Regions from separate parts of the Novosphingobium sp. RL4 genome, predicted to be linked through region 3. Evidence: riboswitches for the same ligand, from Rfam matches in the RefSeq annotation. Region 3 holds a riboswitch; each other region holds the start of a gene.
What was found. Region 3 has a riboswitch for cobalamin ahead of U9J33_RS18060 (CbtB domain-containing protein). Riboswitches for the same ligand answer to the same signal wherever they lie in the genome.
Positions count from the first base shown of each region.

Region 1: another riboswitch for cobalamin. It lies ahead of U9J33_RS16635 (TonB-dependent receptor plug domain-containing protein); the one in region 3 lies ahead of U9J33_RS18060 (CbtB domain-containing protein).
Region 2: another riboswitch for cobalamin. It lies ahead of U9J33_RS19420 (TonB-dependent receptor); the one in region 3 lies ahead of U9J33_RS18060 (CbtB domain-containing protein).

Region 1 covers NZ_CP141944.1:3,464,524-3,467,792, forward strand. The annotation lists gene U9J33_RS16635 (TonB-dependent receptor plug domain-containing protein) at 1-1,676, opposite strand, end outside; cobalamin riboswitch at 1,841-2,033, opposite strand; gene U9J33_RS16640 (cobyrinate a,c-diamide synthase) at 2,190-3,269, shown strand, end outside.
Region 2 covers NZ_CP141945.1:500,257-503,525, reverse strand. The annotation lists gene U9J33_RS19435 (cytochrome c biogenesis protein DipZ) at 1-135, shown strand, start outside; gene U9J33_RS19430 (hypothetical protein) at 172-426, opposite strand; gene U9J33_RS19425 (tRNA (cytidine(34)-2'-O)-methyltransferase) at 590-1,042, shown strand; cobalamin riboswitch at 1,175-1,418, shown strand; gene U9J33_RS19420 (TonB-dependent receptor) at 1,593-3,269, shown strand, end outside.
Region 3 covers NZ_CP141945.1:142,711-145,979, reverse strand. The annotation lists gene U9J33_RS18070 (MarR family winged helix-turn-helix transcriptional regulator) at 1-359, shown strand, start outside; gene U9J33_RS18065 (CbtA family protein) at 387-1,172, opposite strand; gene U9J33_RS18060 (CbtB domain-containing protein) at 1,182-1,391, opposite strand; cobalamin riboswitch at 1,446-1,570, opposite strand; gene U9J33_RS18055 (histidine phosphatase family protein) at 1,606-2,199, shown strand; cobalamin riboswitch at 2,234-2,488, shown strand; gene cobW (cobalamin biosynthesis protein CobW) at 2,678-3,269, shown strand, end outside.

The DNA.
Region 1 (3,269 bases), on a different replicon from region 3:
TTGGCGAGGTGCCGGGGCACGCGCTGGAGCTGGCGGCCGTAAGTGCTGCTGCCCGCTGTACGGTCCTCCGCCTCTATCAAGCTGTAGTTGCCCTGGGCGAAGAGGATTCCCCATCTGGCCGAAGCCGCCAGTTCCAGCCCGCGCGCGTGGCTCGCCTTGACGTTGGCGTAATAGCCGAAGCGCGATGTCGTGGTGCCGGGAACGTAGCACACGTCCGGCAGGGCGCCGCTGGTCGGGCAATAGGCGAAATCGATCAGGTTGTCGGTGTCCCGCTCGAACCAAGTCGCGGAAAGGCGCAGCACTTCGCCGAAACCCTGTTCCGCGCCCACTTCCCAGCCCCTGGCCTTCTCGGGCCTGAGATCCGCCGCGCCATAGAGGCTGAACAGCTGATAGAGCGAGGGCGCCTTGAAACCCTCGTCATAGCTGGCGCGCAGCACCGTGGCGCCGGCGTTGGGCGTATAGACCGCGCCCGCGCTGAACACCGTGCTGCCGCCGAAGCGCGACTGGTGATCGTAGCGCGCGCCCCCGTTGAGCGTCAGCCCGGCCAGCGGTGTCAGGCGCAGTTCGCCGTAGACGCTGTCCGTATCCGCCGTGGTGGGGGTGAGAACATAGGCCGCCGTGCTGTTGGAGGGCGAGGCGGTGGTCATCCGCTGCTCCTCGCGCTCGGCGCCGAACACGACCTGCACCTCGTCCGCGAACGCGTAAGTGCCCTGGTACTCGAAGCGGCGCACGCGGCCATGGGCGTCGAAGGTGATGGGGCGGATCGTCCGCGCGGGGTCGTAGTTCTCGCGGTCGGTCTCGGTCTGGAGCACGGCGACGCGGTTGGCCAGCCTGCCGCCCGCCAGTTCGAAATTGAGCCCGGCATAGCCCGACCATTCCCCGGTCCGGCCATAGGCCCGTGAATCGCCCGAGGTGCCGTCGAAATCGTTCTTCGAATCCGACCAGTAGCCGCGCAGGTCCAGCGAGACGCCCGGCGCAAGGCGGAAGGTCATGGTGCCGCTTGCGGAACTGCGCCGGTAGCCATCGTCCTCGGTGCCGTTGGAGCGGGCCGAGATGCCGTCGGTGGTGAAGCGGGAGGCCGAAATCCGCCAGTCGATCGCCTCGGAGGTGCCTCCCATCCCGGCGCGGGCCGAAACGGTATCGTGGGTTCCGGCCTCCAGCGCGAAGCTGCCTTCCAGCGGCTCGGTGGGACGGCGAGTGCTGACATTGACGACCCCGCCGATGGCATCGCTGCCCCACAGGATGGACTGCGGGCCGCGCAATATCTCGATGCGGTCGATATCGTCGACGAACAGGTTGGCGAAACCGTATCCCCCCGCCGTCGAGGAGGCATCGGACAGGCGCATCCCGTCGATCACCATGACGGTCTGCCCGGCATCGGCGCCGCGAATGCGCAGCGAGGTGGTGGTGCCGTAGCCACCGTTGCGCGACAGGCTGATGCCGGGCGTGCGCAGCAGCGCGTCGGTCAGCGCGATGGGCTGGGCGGCGACGATCTGCGCCTCGTCCAGCACGGTGACAGTATCGGCCACGCGGTCGGCCGCAACCGGCGTGCGCAGCGCGGTAACGACGATGCGCTCGCCGGAGGACGCGGCATCGGCCTCCTCGGCCAGCGCCGCGAGAGGGTGACAGGCCAGCGCAAGAGCAAGGGTGCTGGCGGCGGGTATTCGGCAGTTCACGGCATGTCCTTCAAGCGAGCGTCGAACCCGGCCGGGTCGGCACTCACGCGAAAGGCGGCAGTCGTTCGGCAGGCGACGACAGGCCCTTTCGCGCCGGGAGCCGGCACGGCAGTGGCTGTCGTTGCGCGAGGATAGCCCCGTTCGCCCGGCTCACCCTGTCCGGTCGAAGAACGACTGCGGCAGGCAGGTCTCCTGGCTCACGGGTCAATGCCGTTTCGGCCGCCTTCTCAGGGATTTGCACCCCCAATGGCGAAATGGCCGCACGGCTCTCCGCTTACAGTTGCAGGGGCAGCCCGGGTCTTGAACCCGCGTTCCCTTTTGATCCCCTCGCGGGGAACCTGTCGCAGCGGCGGCCCTATCGGGTGGCGGTCTGGCGTGCAAGAGCGCGCTGCTTGCGCAGCCTTGCGAAGTGCCATAGGTCCGGCCGCCGGAAGGGGGGAACCGAACCATCATGCACCACTGCCGAGCCTTTCCGTCCGGGCGATATCCGTGCCTCCGCGCGGTGGCTGCCCGATGACCGCCTGCCCCGCCCTGCTCGTCGCCGCGCCGTCCTCGGGACAGGGCAAGACGCTGGTGACCGCCGCCCTCGCCCGCCGCCATGTCCGTGCCGGGCGCCGGGTGCGGGTGTTCAAGTGCGGGCCGGACTTCCTCGACCCGATGGTCCACGAGATCGCCAGCGGCGCGCCCGTCCACCAGCTGGACCTGTTCATGTGCGGCGAAGACCAGTGCCGCGCGCTGCTGCACGAAGCGGCGCTGGAGGCCGACCTGATCCTTGTCGAAGGGGTGATGGGCCTGTTCGACGGCACCCCGTCCTCCGCCGACCTCGCCCGGCATTTCGGCCTTCCGGTGATGGCGGTGATGGATGGTTCCTCCATGGCGCAGACTTTCGGCGCGCTCGTCCACGGTCTGGCGACTTACCGCGAGGATGTGACCCTCGCCGCCGTGCTCGCCAACCGCGTGGGCAGCGAACGCCATGCCGAACTGCTGGAACGCGGCCTGAAGGAAGGCGTGCAATGGCTCGGCGCGATGCGACGCGACGAGGGTGCCGGCCTGCCCGAACGTCATCTCGGACTGGTACAGGCCGGTGAAGTCCCCGATATCGAAGCGCGGATAGACCGCGCCGCCGATCTCCTGCCCGAAAGCGCCCTGTGGCTGCCGGAACCGGTGTCCTTTCCGGCCGCGCCCCGCTGCGCCGCTCCGCCGCCCTCGCTGGCGGGCCGGCGCATCGCCGTGGCCCGGGACGAGGCGTTCGGGTTCATCTACCCGGCCAACCTCGCCTTTCTCGAAAGCGCGGGCGCCCGGCTGTCATTCTTCTCGCCCCTGCGCGACACGGCGCTGCCGGAATGCGACGCGCTCTGGCTGCCCGGCGGCTATCCCGAACTTCACCTCTGTGCGCTCACCGCGAACCGGACGATGATCGGGGCCATACGGGAGCATTTCCTGGCCGAACGCCCGATCCTCGCCGAGTGCGGCGGCATGCTCTACGCCTGCGAACGGCTGGAGGACGCATCAGGCACGAGTGCGCCGATGCTGGGCCTGCTGCCTGCGCAGGCCAGGATGCAGCCCCGGCTTGCCGCACTGGGCATGCAGGAA
Region 2 (3,269 bases), 360 kb from region 3:
GCGGCCGGGCAAGGCACCGTGACCACGCAGCGGCTCTATCAACTGGTTCGCCAGCAGGGCACCGTGACCGACCGGACCTTCACCATCGAGTTCCTCGATCCGGGCGTGCAGGCCTTCGCCTTCACGTTCGGCTGAGGAGGCGGCGCGCCGTTTCGGCCCGTCATGCGGGGCTCAGCCGTAGGAAGGGTCTTCCAGCGCGTTCATCCAGGCGGGACATTCGTTCTCCACGCCGCCACGGAACGAAGCGCTGTTGAAGGACAGGAAATCGTGCGCGGCGTCGCGCGCGGTCATCGATGCGGGGATACGATAGCTGGCGGCAACCGCATCGCCGCAGGTTGCCGTCCATCCGGCGATATCCCGTTCGCGCTGCATCCACAGCTGGACGAGCCAGAGGAAGTCGTGTCGCTTGTCCTGTATCGTGGGCATCCCTCGGTCCTTCAAGGTTTCGGATGCCCTAGGTTGCACAACGGCTTTATTCCCGCAATATCCGCCACTTGCGGCACAGGCCGGAAAGGGCGCCGCCCCGCCTCGTTATCCGGGAACTGCCGAAGGGCTTGCATGGCCGCTGTCTTGCCGCCAATCGGTCCGGATGCGTATTGCTCTATTCGAACCCGAAATTGCCGGAAACGTCGGCGCCGTGCTGAGGCTTGGCGCGTGCCTGGGCGCGAGCGTGGATATTATCGAGCCGATGGGCTTCGTATGGGACGATCGGCGCGTAAGGCGGGCTGCCATGGACTATATCGACCATGTCACGATTACACGGCACGCCAGCTTCGATGCCTTCAGGGCCGATATCGGGCTGAGCAGGCTGGTGCTGTTCACGACCAGGAGCAGCCATTCGGCCTATGAATTCGGATTCAGGGCAGACGATGTCCTGCTCTTCGGAAAGGAGAGCGCAGGGGTGCCCCCCTCAGTGGCGGATGTCTGTGATGCGCGCGTGCGCATACCGCTGCGGCCGGAGGTGCGCTCGCTGAATCTCGCCACGTCGGCCGCGCTCGCGCTTGGCGAAGCCCTTCGCCAGACCGCGACTTTGCCGGGGTGACGGCTACCCGGCCCGCTTTCCCGGCGCGGCGGGCGAAAGCATCGCCGTAACAATACCTCACCTGCCAATACACTCTTGAACACATTTCTTGCGTGGGTTAGCGGACTGCAACCGTTTCCTTCTTTCGAAGGCGGCGGGCAAGATCGCGCCGGTGCCTCGAAAGAGGCTTAATAGGGAACGCGGTGAGAGGGCTTCGGCCTTCGAATCCGAGGCTGTCCCTGCAACTGTAAGCGGTGAGCGCGATGCATATCGCGGCAGGCCAAGGAGCCTGGCCGCAGCCACTGGGCCGGACGCTAAATCCTGCGAGGCCTGGGAAGGCCGTGCATCAAGCGATGACCCGCAAGCCAGGAGACCTGCCGGCGTCTGGTCGCTCTCGCTTTGGTCCAGGGGATGGCCGAGGCCCGGTAATTTTTCCGTCTGAGCGACGAACGAGCGGTGGAAGCCGCATCGGTTCGTGTCGCGGTCGCCTCGGGCGTCCGGCCGATGGCGCGTGCCGACCGTCTTGGACGGCACGCTTCCACCCCCAGTCGCAGGCGCCGGGGGAATTGTTATGCAAATCAACACAAAGGCGGCATTCGCCCGCCTCGCCATGGGCGGGATCGTCGCGCTTGCCTCCGTTCCGGCTCTTGCCGGCGAAGTGGCTTCGGACGGGTCGGCTTCGGATGGCGGCAACAGCGAAATCCTGGTTTTCGGACGGGGAGAGACCAACATCGGCGAAGCCCATGCCGCCAGCGAAGGCAGCGTGGCAGGCTCCGACCTGCTGGTCCGTCCGCTGCTGCGCGTGGCCGAACTTCTCGAGGCTATTCCCGGCATGGTCGCCGCCCAGCATTCGGGCAGCGGCAAGGCGAACCAGTATTTCCTGCGCGGGTTCAACCTCGATCATGGTAGCGATTTCACGACCTATATCGACGGCGTGCAGATGAACCTGCGGACCCATGGTCATGGGCAGGGGTATCTCGATCTCAACGGTTTGATCCCGGAGATCGTTGCGCGTGAAGACTTCCGCAAAGGGCCTTATCGCGCGGACGGCGGCGATTTCGCCTTGGCGGGCACGGCCTACATGACGACGATCGCCGGCTTCGACCGCCCGTGGGTTTCGCTTGAGGGGGGCTCCTACAACACCGGCCGTCTTGCGGCGGGCGGCACGATCAAAGGGCTTGGTTCCGGCGATCTTACGGTGGTGGGGCAGGCGAAGCGCTATGACGGGCCGTGGCAGCAGGAGGAACACCTGCGCCATTATGCGGGCTTTGCGAAGTACAGCATGCCGCTGGGCGAAGGTGCGCTCCAGGCTTCGCTTCATGCCTACCACGCAACATGGCGTCCAACCGAGCAGATTCCCGAGCGGATCGTCGGTTCCGACATATGCGCTGACGTGTTCTGTTCGCCCGACCCGACGGCGCGCGGCCGGACCACGCGGTTCGTCGGCAATGTGGGGATCACGCAGGCGAGCTGGAGCGCCAACGTCTACGCCCAGTATTACGACTGGAACATGTATTCAAACCCGACTTATGCCGATCCCGACGGGACCAGCGGCCAGATCGACCAGTTCGACAAGCGCTGGGTTACCGGCCTCACGGCACGCAAGCACTGGAATCCGGCGCCGGAACTGGAACTCTCCATCGGCACCGAGAACCGCTTCGACCATATCGGCAGCGTTGGCGTGAATCGCACGGAAAGTCGCGAATTCCTGTACTCGCTGGGCCGTTATCACGTCGAGGAACTTTCCGGTGCGATCCATGGCGAGGCAACCTGGCAGCCGTTGGCGGGCCTGCGCCTGACGGGCGGTCTGCGGGGCGACTACTATCACTATTCCGTGCGCGCCAGAAACGCAGCGGCGGAAGAGCTTGGTGAGGGAAGCGGGCACGATTCGATCGTTTCGCCCAAGTTCTCGGCGGCCTATGAAGTTACCCGGCAGTTCGAACTCTATGCCAACTGGGGGCGCGGATTCCACTCCAACGATGTGCGAGGGGCGGTGAATGCCGAAACGCCGGTGCCTGTTCTGGTACGCGGCACCGGCAAGGAGCTGGGCGCCCGTTTCCAGACGGACGGTTTCTCGCTGACAGGAACCTACTGGTGGCTCGACGTTGGAAGCGAACTGCGTTTCGTCGGTGATTCCAACGCGGTCGAGCCGACCGGCGCCAGCAAGCGTCATGGCTACGAACTTGTCGCTTTCTGGCGGCCGCTGCCCTGGCTTGCGCTTGATGGCAACTATACCGCCAGCCGTTCG
Region 3 (3,269 bases):
TGACCCTGCGCGATCATCCGGGGCTGGACCAGCAGACGCTGGCGGGCATGATCGCCTATGACCGGGTGACGATCGGCGGCGTGATCGACCGGCTCGTGCAGAAAGGGCTGGTCGAACGCGAGGTCAGCCCGACCGACCGCCGCGCCCGCGTGCTGATGCTGAGCCGGCAGGGCGGCGAGGCTCTGGCCGCGGCAACGCCATGGGTGGACCAGGTGCAGGACGACATCGTCTCTCATCTCACATCAGAAGAACAGGATATCTTCCTGAAACTTCTGAAGAAGACCACGCGCGCCGGTAACGAGCTGAGCCGCGCGCCGCTGCGCCCGGCGCCCACGGGGGCAGGCAACCGGAGCGAGTGAGCAAGCCTTCAGGGAGGCAGGCCGTGCTCAGGCCGATTGGCGCCTGAGCACGCGCTCCGCCCATAGTCCGAAAGCCAGTCCGATGGTGGCCCACAGCACGAGCTGCGTTCCCATCGAGGCGAGCCGGAAGTTCCAGAGCAATACCGCCGGGAAATCGGCAGGCACTTCGTTGATCGCGGGAAGCAGGAACTGGCCTAGGCCGACCATCCCGAGATAGACCACGAAAGCCAGCAGGGTGGCATCGAAGCCCCTGCCCGGCCGCGCCAGCCTGCCGCGAAGGCGCCCGGCAACCACGGCCGCGCCGAGCGACAGCGCGATCATGCCGAAATAGGCAGCCGTGCGCAGCGCCACCGTCTCGTGCTTGCCTACGGCCGGCGGGGTCTGCGGATACTTGATCGCGGGAACCACCACCACCAGCACGAAAGTCAGCGCCGCCAGAAGCAGTGCGAAGCTGCGCGGGCCGAGATGGCCCATCCTGCCATAGCCGTATGCGAAGACCAGCGAGAAGATGCCCCCCACCGCCGCGCCGTAAAGCGCCAGCGCGGTAACGAGGCCGGCCCCCTTCTGGGTATCGCGGCTGACGAGTTCCTCTTCGTCCGCCGGATGCGGGTGTGCGAGCGGCGCAGATGCCATCGCCATTCCAGCATGATCGGGCGCCGGGTGATCGGGCAGAGCGCCGTGGGCCGCATGATCTTCCTCGTAACCGATCGCGAGGTCGATCTGCGGTTCCGCGAAACCGCGTGCGAAAAGCGTGGCCAGAAGCGCGCCCAGAATGCCGGCAAGCATTCCGCGCCAAAGCAATTGACGGGTCATGACGTTACCTCAGTGGCAGGGAAAACCGAGGAGGTGCCGGCCGTCGTGGACGAATTCGTGAACGTACATGCCCTGGAACAGGGAGAAAGCGCCCTGCTCGGTGCTCACGAAATAGAGGAAGATAAGGGCCAGCAGCGTGCCCAGCACGGCCCAGGGAGCGATGTCCTCGATCGGGATGGCGCTGCCGCCTTCGACCGGAATGAAGGTATCATCGAAAATTGCGGCGGAAACAGCCATGCTCATGCTCCTTGGCGGGATTGCGCGTCCCCGGAAAATCTGTGCCAAGGCGGAAGGTCTGGCTCTCGACGGGGAAGTTCCCGTTCGATTACAGTGGCGCGACCGCGCCGGAATTCCACCGGCTTCTTCAATCCTCGACGCCTTCCCTTAGGACCGGGTTACCGGCGGCGTCAACGACCTCGATGGAATTCAGGCCTTGGCGACGACCCTCCTGCTGATCTGCATCGCCGCCACGGCCCCGGCCCGTCACGGCGGCTTTGCAGGGCCTGACGAACCGCTGGACGAGGGCGGGCTGCGCGATGCGGCGCGCACCGCGCTGAACGATCGCTTCCGCGATAGCACCTTCACCAGCCCCGCCATCGCCGCTGCCGAGACCGCAGGGGCGATGGGCATTATCGGGCGGACGGAACCCGCGCTGGCCGATATCGATCATGGCCGCTGGTCCGGCCGCGCCTTTGCGCAAGTGCACCAGGAGGAACCCGGCGCGTTCTCGGCATGGATCGCAGACCCGCTTGGCGGCGCTCCGGGGGGAGAATCGATGGAAACCGCCCGGCAGCGGATCGGCCGATGGATGGACGAGATCGCCCGTCACGACGGCCCGGCCTGCGGGATCACGCACCCGATGATCGTGCGCGCGGCGCTTTCCCATGCGCTCTGCCTGCCGCTTTCCACCACGCTCGCGATAGACATCGCGCCGCTTTCGCATACCGTGTTTTCGTTCAGCGGCAGGTGGCGGCTGCAATCGCTTGGCCTTGCCGGGGGGCTTGCGGGCAGCGGCCTGCCCGGCTAATCGCCGCAGGGCCCGTTTCGCCCTTCAGGACGCCGCGGGCAAAGATCGCGCCGGTGCCCCGCAAGGGGCTTAATACGGGAACCCGGTAGAGTTTTGCTCGAAAGAGTTTGCTCGATTCCGGGGCTGTCCCTGCAACTGTAAGCGGTGAGCGCGATGCACATTCGCGGCGGGACAATCGCTTCCCGACGCAGCCACTGGGCCGGACGCTAAATCCTGCGAGGCCTGGGAAGGCCGTGCATCCCGCCCTGACCCGCGAGCCAGGATACCTGCCTGCGTCGATGTCGCTCTTGCCCGGGTCCAGGGGATGGCCAAGGCACGGTAACTCTTCCGTCTGAGCGACGTGATGCATGCGGCCGGGGCCGCAGCGGCATGCCGTGTCGGGCGCCCGTGCGCCGGTCCGACGCGGCACGCCGCAATCGTCGCAGGTCGCGGCGGAAAGCCCCGCCGCTTCAGGTCGCTGGCGCGCGGGAGACGACACATGAGCAAAGTTCCCACCACCGTCATCACCGGCTTTCTGGGCGCCGGCAAGACCACGCTGATCCGCCACCTGCTGCAAAACGCCAAGGGCCGCCGCCTTGCCCTCATCATCAACGAATTCGGCGATGTCGGCGTGGACGGCGAACTGGTGAAGGGCTGCAACGACGAAGCCTGCCCGGAAGACGATATCGTCGAACTGGCCAACGGCTGCATCTGCTGCACCGTCGCCGACGATTTCCTGCCGACCATGCAGAAGCTGCTGGACCGCGAGAACAGGCCCGATCACATCATCATCGAGACCAGCGGCCTTGCCCTGCCCAAGCCGCTGGTGAAGGCCTTCCAGTGGCCCGACATCCGCACCCGCGCCACGGTTGACGGCGTGGTCGCCCTGATCGACGCCGATGCCGTCGCGGCCGGCCGTTTCGCCACTGACGAGGCAGCACTGGCAGCCGCCCGCGCGGCCGATCCGATGCTGGACCACGAAAGCCCGCTGGAAGAACTGTTCGAGGAACAGCTGGGCTGCGCCGACATGGTCGTGCTCAACAAGACCGACTTGGTGGATGCCGATGCCCTTGCCCATGTCGAAACGCTGG